3 regions of the Streptomyces sp. YIM 121038 genome follow, and region 1 is predicted to be linked to each of the others. Evidence: riboswitches for the same ligand, from Rfam matches in the RefSeq annotation. Region 1 holds a riboswitch; each other region holds the start of a gene.

The links. Region 1 has a riboswitch for cobalamin ahead of metE (5-methyltetrahydropteroyltriglutamate--homocysteine S-methyltransferase). Riboswitches for the same ligand answer to the same signal wherever they lie in the genome.
Region 2: it holds a riboswitch for cobalamin, as region 1 does, so the genes downstream of both, C9F11_RS36060 (hypothetical protein) here and metE (5-methyltetrahydropteroyltriglutamate--homocysteine S-methyltransferase) in region 1, are expected to answer to the same signal.
Region 3: it holds a riboswitch for cobalamin, as region 1 does, so the genes downstream of both, C9F11_RS27150 (ribonucleoside-diphosphate reductase subunit alpha) here and metE (5-methyltetrahydropteroyltriglutamate--homocysteine S-methyltransferase) in region 1, are expected to answer to the same signal.

Annotation. Positions count from the first base shown of each region.
Region 1 is NZ_CP030771.1:8,877,633-8,880,898, forward strand. Features, by position in the region: gene metE (5-methyltetrahydropteroyltriglutamate--homocysteine S-methyltransferase) at 1-1,922, opposite strand, end outside; cobalamin riboswitch at 2,084-2,301, opposite strand; gene tsaD (tRNA (adenosine(37)-N6)-threonylcarbamoyltransferase complex transferase subunit TsaD) at 2,428-3,266, shown strand, end outside.
Region 2 is NZ_CP030771.1:8,630,601-8,633,866, forward strand. Features, by position in the region: gene crcB (fluoride efflux transporter CrcB) at 1-310, shown strand, start outside; gene C9F11_RS36055 (DUF6355 family natural product biosynthesis protein) at 366-656, opposite strand; cobalamin riboswitch at 955-1,099, shown strand; gene C9F11_RS36060 (hypothetical protein) at 1,261-2,331, shown strand; gene C9F11_RS36065 (CbiQ family ECF transporter T component) at 2,328-3,266, shown strand, end outside.
Region 3 is NZ_CP030771.1:6,303,766-6,307,031, forward strand. Features, by position in the region: gene C9F11_RS27150 (ribonucleoside-diphosphate reductase subunit alpha) at 1-1,439, opposite strand, end outside; cobalamin riboswitch at 1,573-1,714, opposite strand; gene C9F11_RS27155 (hypothetical protein) at 1,950-2,585, opposite strand; gene C9F11_RS27160 (sodium:solute symporter family protein) at 2,654-3,266, opposite strand, start outside.

The sequences.
Region 1 (3,266 bases):
CGGAAGGACTCCGTCGCCCACCGCAGGTACGCGGCCCGGTCCGCGGCGCGCAGCGGCAGGGTCTCGCGCAGCGCGGGCTCGTCGACCTGGATCACCGACGTGCCCGCCGCCTCCAGGTCGTTCACCTCGTCGCGCAGGGCGAGCGCCACCTGGCGCGCGGTGTCGCCGAGCGGCTGGTCGTCACGGACGAACGACCACGCGAGCATCGTCACCGGGCCGGTCAGCATGCCCTTGACGGGCCGGTCGGTGAGCGCGTTCGCGTACGCGGTCCAGCGCACCGTCATCGGCTCCGGGCGCGAGATGTCACCGGCGAGCACCGGCGGCCGCACATAGCGCGTGCCGTACGACTGGACCCAGCCGTGCCGGGTCGCCAGATAGCCGGTGAGCTGCTCGGCGAAGTACTGGACCATGTCGTTGCGCTCGGGCTCGCCGTGCACCAGGACGTCGATGCCCGCCTTCTCCTGGAAGGAGAGCACCGCCTGGATCTCGGACTCGATGCGCTCCTCGTACCGGGCCGCGTCGATGCGGCCCGCGCGCAGATCGGCGCGGGCCGCCCGCAACTCGGTGGTCTGCGGGAACGAGCCGATGGTGGTCGTCGGGAGCAGCGGCAGGCCCAGGCTCGCGCGCTGGGCGGCGGCCCGCTCGGGGTAGGGCTGCGCGCGCCGGGCGTCGGCGGCGGTCGCGGCGGCGGCGCGGGCCCGCACCGCCGGGTCGTGGGTGAGCGCGGAGCCCGCGCGCGACGCCAGGTCGGCGCGGTTCGCGGCGAGTTCGGCGGCGATGGTGTCCGGGCCCTGGGACAGACCGCGGGCCAGGGTGACCAGCTCGGTCGTCTTCTGCCGGGCGAAGGCGAGCCAGCGGGCGACCTGCGGGTCGATGTCGCGCTCGACGGCGGCGTCCAGCGGCACGTGCAGCAGGGAGCAGGAGGCGGCGACGTCCACGCGGTCGGCGAGCCCGAGCAGGGTGCCGAGGGTGCTGAGGGACTTCTCCAGGTTGTTGATCCAGATGTTGCGCCCGTCGACGACACCCGCGACCAGGCGCTTGCCGGGTAGGCCGCCCGCCCGCGCGAGGTCGTCCAGGTTGGCGGCGGCGGGCCCCGTGAAGTCGACGGCCAGTCCGTCCACGGGCGCCTTGGCGAGCACCGGGAGCGCCTCGCCGAGCCGGTCGAAGTAGGAGGCGACGAGCAGCTTCGGGCGGTCGTCGAGCGCGCCCAGGTCGCGGTAGGCGCGGGCCGCCGCGTTCAGGTCGGCGGGCGTGCGGTCCTGCACGAGCGCGGGTTCGTCCAGCTGCACCCAGGCGGCGCCCGCCGCCCGCAGGTCGGCGAGGACCTCCGCGTACACGGGAAGCAGCCGGTCCAGGAGGGTCAGCGGCTCGAATCCCGGGTCGACGTCCGGCGCGGGCTTGGCGAGCAGCAGATAGGTGACCGGGCCGACGAGCACGGGGCGCGCGGCGAGGCCGAGCGCGAGCGCCTCCTTCACCTCGGCGACCTGCTTCGTCGCGTCCGCCGCGAAGACGGTGTCCGGGCCCAGCTCCGGCACCAGGTAGTGGTAGTTGGTGTCGAACCACTTGGTCATTTCCAGGGGCGCCACCTCCGCGGTGCCCCGGGCCATAGCGAAGTAGCCGGCCAGCGGGTCCGCCGCGACGGCGGCGCGGTGCCGGGCGGGGATCGCCCCGACCATCACGCTGGTGTCCAGGACGTGGTCGTAGTACGAGAAGTCGCCGGTCGGGACCTCGTGGACACCGGCGTCCGCGAGCTGCTCCCAGTTCGTGCGGCGCAGCAGGGCCGCCGTCTCCCGCAGGCCCGCAGCGCTGACGCGGCCCTTCCAGTAGCCCTCGACGGCCTTCTTCAACTCCCGGTCTGCGCCCTGACGGGGGTAGCCGTACACGGTGGCCCGTGCCGCCGCGGCTGCGGACTTGTCTGTCACAGAACTCTCCTTCGCGAGCAATGTCGTGTGGGTCCCGGGACGATCGGGAGCGCGAAGGAGGAACAGACCGGCCGACCGGCCACGGCCGTCGATGGCCGCGCGCCTGTGCCCGATGTGTACGCCGACCCGCCCACGAGGTCACCGGTGAGCCGCGCACGCCGGGGCGCGCACGGGCAACGGGCAGGTCTTCGGACTCGCGGGCGAGACCTCCGAGGAGGTCACCTACTGGCCGTCGCTTCCCGGGTCCGTGCCGGACCCAGTGCGTATGACGGCGGTCGTTCCCACTCACCGCTGCGGGGCAGTCCCGGATTTCCACCGGGTTCCCTCTTACGACGCCACTGCCTGGCGGGCAGGACGAACCAGTCGCGCCGCAAGCGTATGTGATGAACCCCTGTCCGGGGGAGGGGGGAAGACGGTGGGCGCGGCTTACTGCACATTGCTTGCAATTACTATGGTGATGCAGTAGCCGGGCCGGTCGGCACGCGGAAGAAGCGGGAGTACACGCATGGCACCCCCTCGGATCGTTCTGGGGATCGAGTCTTCGTGCGACGAGACCGGGGCAGGTCTCGTGCGGGACGGGCGGCTGCTCGGGCACGCCGTCGCGTCCAGCATGGACGAGCACGCCCGCTTCGGCGGCGTCGTCCCCGAGATCGCCGCCCGCGCCCACGTGCACGCGCTGAACCCGGTGGTCCGCCGCGCCCTCGACCGGGCGGGGCTGCGGCTCGGCGACATCGGCGCCGTGGCCGTGACGACCGGGCCGGGGCTCTCCGGCGCCCTCCAGGTCGGCCTCGCCGGGGCGAAGGGCCTCGCGTACGCGCTCGACGTACCGCTGTACGGCGTGCACCACCTGGCCGGGCACGTCGCCGCCGACACCCTGGAGCACGGGCCGCTGCCCGACCCGTGCGTGGTCCTCATCGTCTCCGGCGGCCACACCTCGCTGCTGCTCGTGCGCGACCTCGCCCGGGACCCCATCACCCACCTGGGCGACACCCTGGACGACGCCGCGGGGGAGTGCTTCGACAAGGTGGCCCGCGTCTTCGGGCTGCCCTACCCGGGCGGTCCCGCCGTCGACCGCGCGGCCCGCGCGGGCTCGCCGGACGCGGTGGCCTTCCCGCGCCCCCTGACCGGGCCGCGCGACGACCCGTACGCCTTCTCGTTCTCCGGTCTGAAGACCGCCGCGGCCCGCTGGGCCGAGAGCCACCGGGGCCGCGAACTGCCGGTCGCCGACGGGGCCGCCGCGCTCCAGGAGGCCATCGCCGACGTCCTGACCCGCAAGGCCGTCGCGGCCTGCGCCGCGCACGGCGTGGGCACCCTCGTGGTCGTCGGCGGCGTCGCCGCCAACTC
Region 2 (3,266 bases), 250 kb from region 1:
GGCCGTCCAGGGCCGCCACGACTCCGTCTTCCCCTGGGGCACCTTCACGGTCAACGTCGTGGGCTGTCTGGTCCTGGGCGTCCTCACCGGCGCCGTCACCTACGGCGCCGCCCCGAACTCCGCCCACCTGCTCGTCGGCACCGGCCTGTGCGGGGCGCTGACCACGTACTCCACCTTCTCGTACGAGACGCTGCGCCTGGCCGAGACCGGCGCGCGCTTCCTGGCCGCGGCCAACGCGGCGGCCAGTGTGGCGGCGGGGCTCGGCGCCGCGGTCACCGGCGCGGCGGTGGCCCGGGCGTTCTGGGGCTGACGCCCGCGGGGCCGGGCGGGGCGCCCCCCTGTGAGCGCCCCGCCGGTGACCGGTGTCAGCAGGTACGGCCCACGTAGTGAGCGCCCTGGATCTTGTCGGCGGAGCCCAGCCAGGTCCTGCCGGGCGCGACGCACCGCTCGTAGTCCGGGGCCAGGGCGACCCTCACCTTGATCACCACACGGGAGCCGTCCGACGTGCAGTGCTGGTAGTAGGCGTCGGAACTCGTCTCGTAGAAGCCGCACGGATCGGCGGCCGCCGGGCTCGCGGAGACGGTCACCACCCCGAACGACGTCAGCGCGAGAGCGGCCGAACCGAGGGCGCCGATCACCTTGCGACGGATACGCACCAGAGGACTCCTCAAGAGGAAAGGGCCGGAAAGGGCCGGAAGAAGGGGGCCGGACCGGCCGCGCGAGCGGCCGCCGGACCCCGGTCGTCGGCCCCGAGGATCGCCGCCGCGCCCCGCGCCGGAGGCCCGAACGCGGGGGGTCTCACCTGGCGGATCGTTTCCGCATGGGCCGTTCGAGTGATCGATGAGGGAATGTCATCGTCCGTAAGGATCAGGCCATTCGGTGGCGGGCGTCACAACTCACCGCCCTGGCGCGGCCGGTGGCGGCGGGCCTACGATGCCTGTGCTCCGGCTGTGGCGGAAACGTGCGGCTGCGGGCACACGGACAACTGAATGCGTACGCGACTGGGGAAAGCCGGTGAGACTCCGGCACTGACCTGCAACCGTGTGCGGCACGCCTCGGCGTGACCGCGAGTCGGGCTGCCCAGCGTGGCACGTGCACTGCTTCTCACTGTCATGGTCTGCAGCGTGGAGCCCAGAGCCCGTCACCGGTTCTACGGCCCCCTGCCGCTTCCTTCCTGGAACGCGCGTAGGGGTTTTTCGTGCGGCACCGGCGGCCGTGGCGCGGGGTCCTCGTGCGACCCCAACCGAAGGGCCCCTCGACATGGCCGGTGCGATCCGCATGGCCGGTGCGATCCGCGCGTCCGCCGCCGCGCTCGGGCTGTTGCTCGCGTCGGCCGTACTCGGCGTCGGCCCCGGCCCGGCGACGCCCGCCGCCGCCGTGGACACCGGGCGCGGCCACGGAGGCTTCTGCAAGGCGGGCGAAGGCGTCACCGTCGTCGTGGACTTCCGGGAACTCGGCGGGACCACCCTCGTGCGGTGCGCCGTCGGCTCCCAGCGGACCGGCCTCGCCGCGCTCAAGGACGCGGGCATCCGGGTCACCGGCACCAACCGCTGGGGCGAGTCCTTCGTCTGCCGCCTGGAGGGCAAGCCGGGCGCCGACCGCGAGCCCTGCGTCGACACCCCGCCCGCCAAGGCCTACTGGTCGTACTGGCACGCCTCCAACGGCGGCCGCTGGACCTACAGCCAGTACGGAGCCACCTACCGCACCCCGCCGAAGGGCAGCTTCGAAGGCTGGTCGTTCTCCTTCGGCCGGGACCAGGGCGAGGCCCCCGCGCCGCGCGTGGCACCCCGGCGCCCCGCCGCCCCCGGCGGCGGTGGCGGCGGGGGAGCGGGCAGCGACGGGCACACCGGAGGTGGGCACACAGGCGGCGGGCGGGGCCCCGCAGCGCCCGACCGCGGCACCACACCCGACCTCCCGGACCAGGTGCAGCCGCCCGCCGGAGGAGGCCCCGGCCCCGGTGGTGGCAACGGAGCCCGGCCGCCCGCCGACGGCGGCGGCCTGGCGAAGCCGCCCGGGCACAAGAACGAGAAGGACGGCGCGCGGGACGCCAAGGGCAAGAAGGGCGAGGACGCCCGGAAGGGCAAGGACTCCGGCGAGAAGAAGCGCACCGAGCCGTCCCCGCCCGCCGGCTCCGGCTCCGGCCCCGCGCCGGAGCCGAGCGAGGCCGCCGACTGGACCGGCGGCGAGGACACCCGGACCGTGTCGGCGAGCAAGGACGAGGGGGTGCCCACCGGCACGGTCGTCGCCGCGGCCGCCGCCGTGGCGCTCGCCGTCGCCGGGGGAGTGACGGCCCGGCGCCGTCGCGGACGCGCCTCGGGCGGTGCGCCGTGACCCGTCTCGCCCGGTCGGTCCACCCGGGTGCCTGGTGGCTGTGGGCGCTCGGCATGGCCGCCGCGGCGAGCCGCACCGCCAACCCGGTGCTGCTCGTCCTGATCCTGGCCGCGGTCGGCTTCGTGGTCGCCCAGCGGCGCGACGACGCGCCGTGGGCGCTCGCGTTCCGGATGTACCTGAGCCTCGGCGCGTTCATCGTCGTGATGCGCGTCGGCTTCCGGATCGTCTTCGGCGGCGGCCAGGGCGACACCGTCCTCGTCACGCTGCCGGAGGTGCCGCTGCCCCAATGGGCCGCCGGAATCCGCCTGTTCGGACCCGTGGCCGCCGAGCAGCTGCTCGGCGGCCTGTACGACGGGCTGCGGCTCGCCACCATGGTGGTGTGCGTCGGCGCGGCCAACGCCCTCGCCAACCCGAAGCGGATGCTCAAGGCGCTGCCCGGCGCGCTCCACGAGATCGGCACCTCCGTCGTCGTCACGCTCACCGTGGCGCCGCAGCTGGTCGAGAGCGTGCAGCGGGTGCGCAGGGCCCGGCTGCTGCGCGGCTCCACGGTCAAGAAGGGCTACCGCGGCATCGGCGCGCTGCGCGGCATCGTCGTCCCCGTCCTGGAGGACGCCATGAACCGCTCCCTGGCCCTCGCCGCGGCGATGGCCTCGCACGGCTACGGCCGCACCGGGCGCGCCGACCCGCGCACCCGGCTGCTCACCGGCGCGCTGGTCATCGCCGGGCTGCTCGGCGTGTGCGGCGGCCTGTACGGCGCGCTGGGCGCGAGCACGCCGCCCTACCTCGGCACGCCGCTGCTGCTCGCCGGACTCGCCCTGGCCGTGGCCGGGTTCGTGCTCGGCGGGCGCCGCGTCACGCGCAGCACGTACCGGCCCGACCCGTGGCACGGCGCCGAGTGGACCGTGGCCGCGTCCGGGCTCGCCGCGGGCGTGCTG
Region 3 (3,266 bases), 2.6 Mb from region 1:
ATGTCCCCGTCGGCCACGAAGGCCCCGAGGTTCACCGAGCCGAGGTTGCACACGGCCGTCTCGCCGTCGTCCGTGACCTCCAGGATCTCCGTGCACAGATTCGAGGAGTGCACGGTGTGGCCGGGCTCGGCGGTCTGGTTGGCGGTGCGGTTGGAGGCGTCCTTGAAGGTCATCCAGCCGTTGCCGGTCTGCGCGAGGGTGCGCATCATGCGGCCGTACAGATCGCGGGCGGGCATGGTCTTCTGCGCCAGGCCCTTGGCCTCGGCCGCGCGGTAGGCCGTGTCGAACTCCTCGCCCCACAGGTCGACGAGCTCGGGCACGTCGGCGGGGGAGAACAGCGACCACTCCTGGTCGGCGGCGACCCGGCGCATGAACTCGTCCGGGATCCAGTGCGCCAGGTTCAGGTTGTGGGTGCGCCGGGCGTCCTCGCCGGTGTTGTCCCGCAGCTCCAGGAACTCCTCGATGTCGGAGTGCCAGGTCTCCAGGTAGACGGCGGCGGCGCCCTTGCGGCGGCCGCCCTGGTTCACGGCGGCGACGGAGGCGTCGAGCGTCTTCAGGAACGGCACGATGCCGTTGGAGTGGCCGTTCGTGCCGCGGATCAGCGAACCGCGCGAGCGGATGCGGGAGTACGACAGGCCGATGCCGCCCGCGTGCTTCGACAGGCGCGCCACCTGGTGGTAGCGGTCGTAGATCGAGTCCAGCTCGTCGAGCGGGGAGTCGAGCAGGTAGCAGCTCGACATCTGCGGGTGGCGGGTGCCGGAGTTGAAGAGCGTCGGCGACGACGGCAGGTAGTCGAGGCGGCTCATCAGGCCGTACAGCGCGGCGACCTCGTCGAGGGCGCGCACGGAGTCGTCCTCGGCGAGACCGGTGGCCACGCGCAGCATGAAGTGCTGCGGCGTCTCGATGACCTTGCGGGTGATCGGGTGGCGCAGCAGGTAGCGGCTGTGCAGCGTGCGCAGGCCGAAGTAGCCGAAGCGGCGGTCGGCGCCGTCGGCCAGCGCGGCCTCCACGAGGGCGTCCAGACGGGTGCCGTGCAGGGCCGCGAAGTCGGCGGTGCGGTCGGCGATCAGGCCCTCGCGGTGGCCGACCGCGACGGACTCGGAGAACGACGTGACGCCCTGCGAGGCGGCCTCCTCGCGGATGCCGACGCTCAGGAGCCGGGCGGCGAGCCGGGAGTACGCGGGGTCCTCGGAGATGAGCCCGGCGGCCGCCTCGGTGGCGAGCTCCCGCAACTCCGCCTCGTCGGCCTTCGCCGAGCGGCCGCGCAGCGCGGCCGCGGCGACGCGTCCGGGGTCGGCGTCGGGAAGGTCGGCGGTGAGGTCGGTCAGGGTGCGCAGCAGGGCGGCGCCGGGCCCGTCGGTGGACGGGGCGGACTGCTCGGCGTGCTGCTGACCGGCTTCGGCCTGCGCTGACGCGGGCTCGGCGGGCGCGATGGTCACGTGGTGCTCTCCCTCGCTCGGCTCTGGGCATCGAGGCAGGCGGAGGCACACGGGCGCGACCGCGCGAGGCGGTACGTACGCCGCGTCCACCAGCCCATGTCCACGAGGCCCGGACGTCTGCACCCGGACCGGGCGGCACGGGTGCGCTGTCGGCAGGTCCTCGGACTTTGTGGGTACGCAAATGCGCACACGTACACCGTTGCGGGACAGTTCCGGACTTCCACCGGATTCCCCTGCGGCGACAGCGAGGACGAGCATACATCTTGTGCCGGGTTTCGGTGGCGCCCCTAGATGTTGTGTCGGAGGTGACCGTTCCCTCACGGGGTGTGGTCGCTCGGGAGCAGGTCGGAGCGTCAACTCGCCAGGGAGAAAGGCCGGACCGGGGGACGGATACCGGGTCCGGAGCGGGGCGCGGAGGGGTTGGGGCGGGGCCCGGCGCGGGGCGTGGAGGGCTGCGGCGGGGCGTGGAGGCCTGGGCCGGGGCCCGGCGCGGCCGGGGGTGCCGGTCGGTCAGCCGCCCGCGCCCGGGGGGTCCTGCGGGGCGCCGTCGCCGTTCGGCGGCAGGTCGCCGCGCTCCGCGGGGCGGCCCGTGTCGCCGCCGTCCGTGGGCAGGCCCTCGGGGTCGGCCGTCTCGGGCAGGGTCGCGTCGAGTTCGCGGTCGTCGGCGCGGTGGGCGGTCTCGGCGGCGGCGCGCAGCACCGCGCGGCTCACCGCGCCGCGGTCGGCGGCGAGCTGGATGCGCAGCCCGTTCTCCGAGCGGACGTACTCGTGCCGGGAGCCCGTGCGGCGGTACCAGCCCTTGCCGTCCTTCTCGCAGCGCGTGGCGGCGGGCGGGACCGTGCGGCAGTTCCCGTCGGTGACGGTGCCCCGGTCGACGGAGAGCGTGAGCTGCGCGCCGCCCTCGTCCCGTACGTAGGTGGACTGGAAGCCGTAGTCGCCGATCACGCCCACCGACTGCCGGGCCAGCTCGAAGCCGTCGGCCTCCGTCACGTAGACGTGCTCCACGACGGTCTGCGCCGCCTCGGCGCGGGCCTTCAGCTCGGCGCGGTCCGGCGGCGCCGCGCTGTCGAGGCTGTCCGAACCGCAGCCGGTGAGGGCGAGGGGGGCGAGGAGCAGGGCCGGGAGGAGGCGGCGGGAACGTCTCATGCGCACATCCTTTCGCATGCGTCCGCCGCCGTGCCCCGCCCGGCCCTGTCGGTCCGTGCCGCCTCGGCTCAGTGGCCCGCCCCCACCTTGGGCAGCTCGACGGCCACGCCCTTGTCACCGGCGTCCGCCGTGTAGTCCTCGGGGGAGGTCTCGTCGACGCCCTCGGGGGCCTTGAACGCCTTCAGGACGAAGGTGAGGACGACCGTCACGACCACGTTCAGGACGAACGCCGTCAGGCCGATGTAGCCGATCTCACCGATGCCGGGGATCTCCTTGGAGGACCCGCCGAAGTGCGCCTGCGTCGGCGAGGCGACGCCGTAGGCGGCCACCGTGCCGTAGATCATGCCGGCCGCCCACCCGGCGAGCAGCGCCCACCGGTGGAACCACCGCGTGAACAGGCCGCCGACGAGCGCGGGCATGGTCTGCAGGATCCAGATGCCGCCCAGGAGCTGGAAGTTGATGGCGACGGTCTTGTCCATGGTGAGCACGAAGGCGAGGGCGCCCACCTTCACCAGGAGCGAGACCAGCTTGGAGACCTTGGTCTCCTGCTCGGGCGTCGCGTCCGGCTTGAGGAAGTCCTTGTAGATGTTGCGCGTGAAGAGGTTCGCGGCCGCGATGGACATGATGGCGGCGGGCACGAGCGCGCCGATGCCGATGGCCGCGAAGGCCACGCCGGTGAAC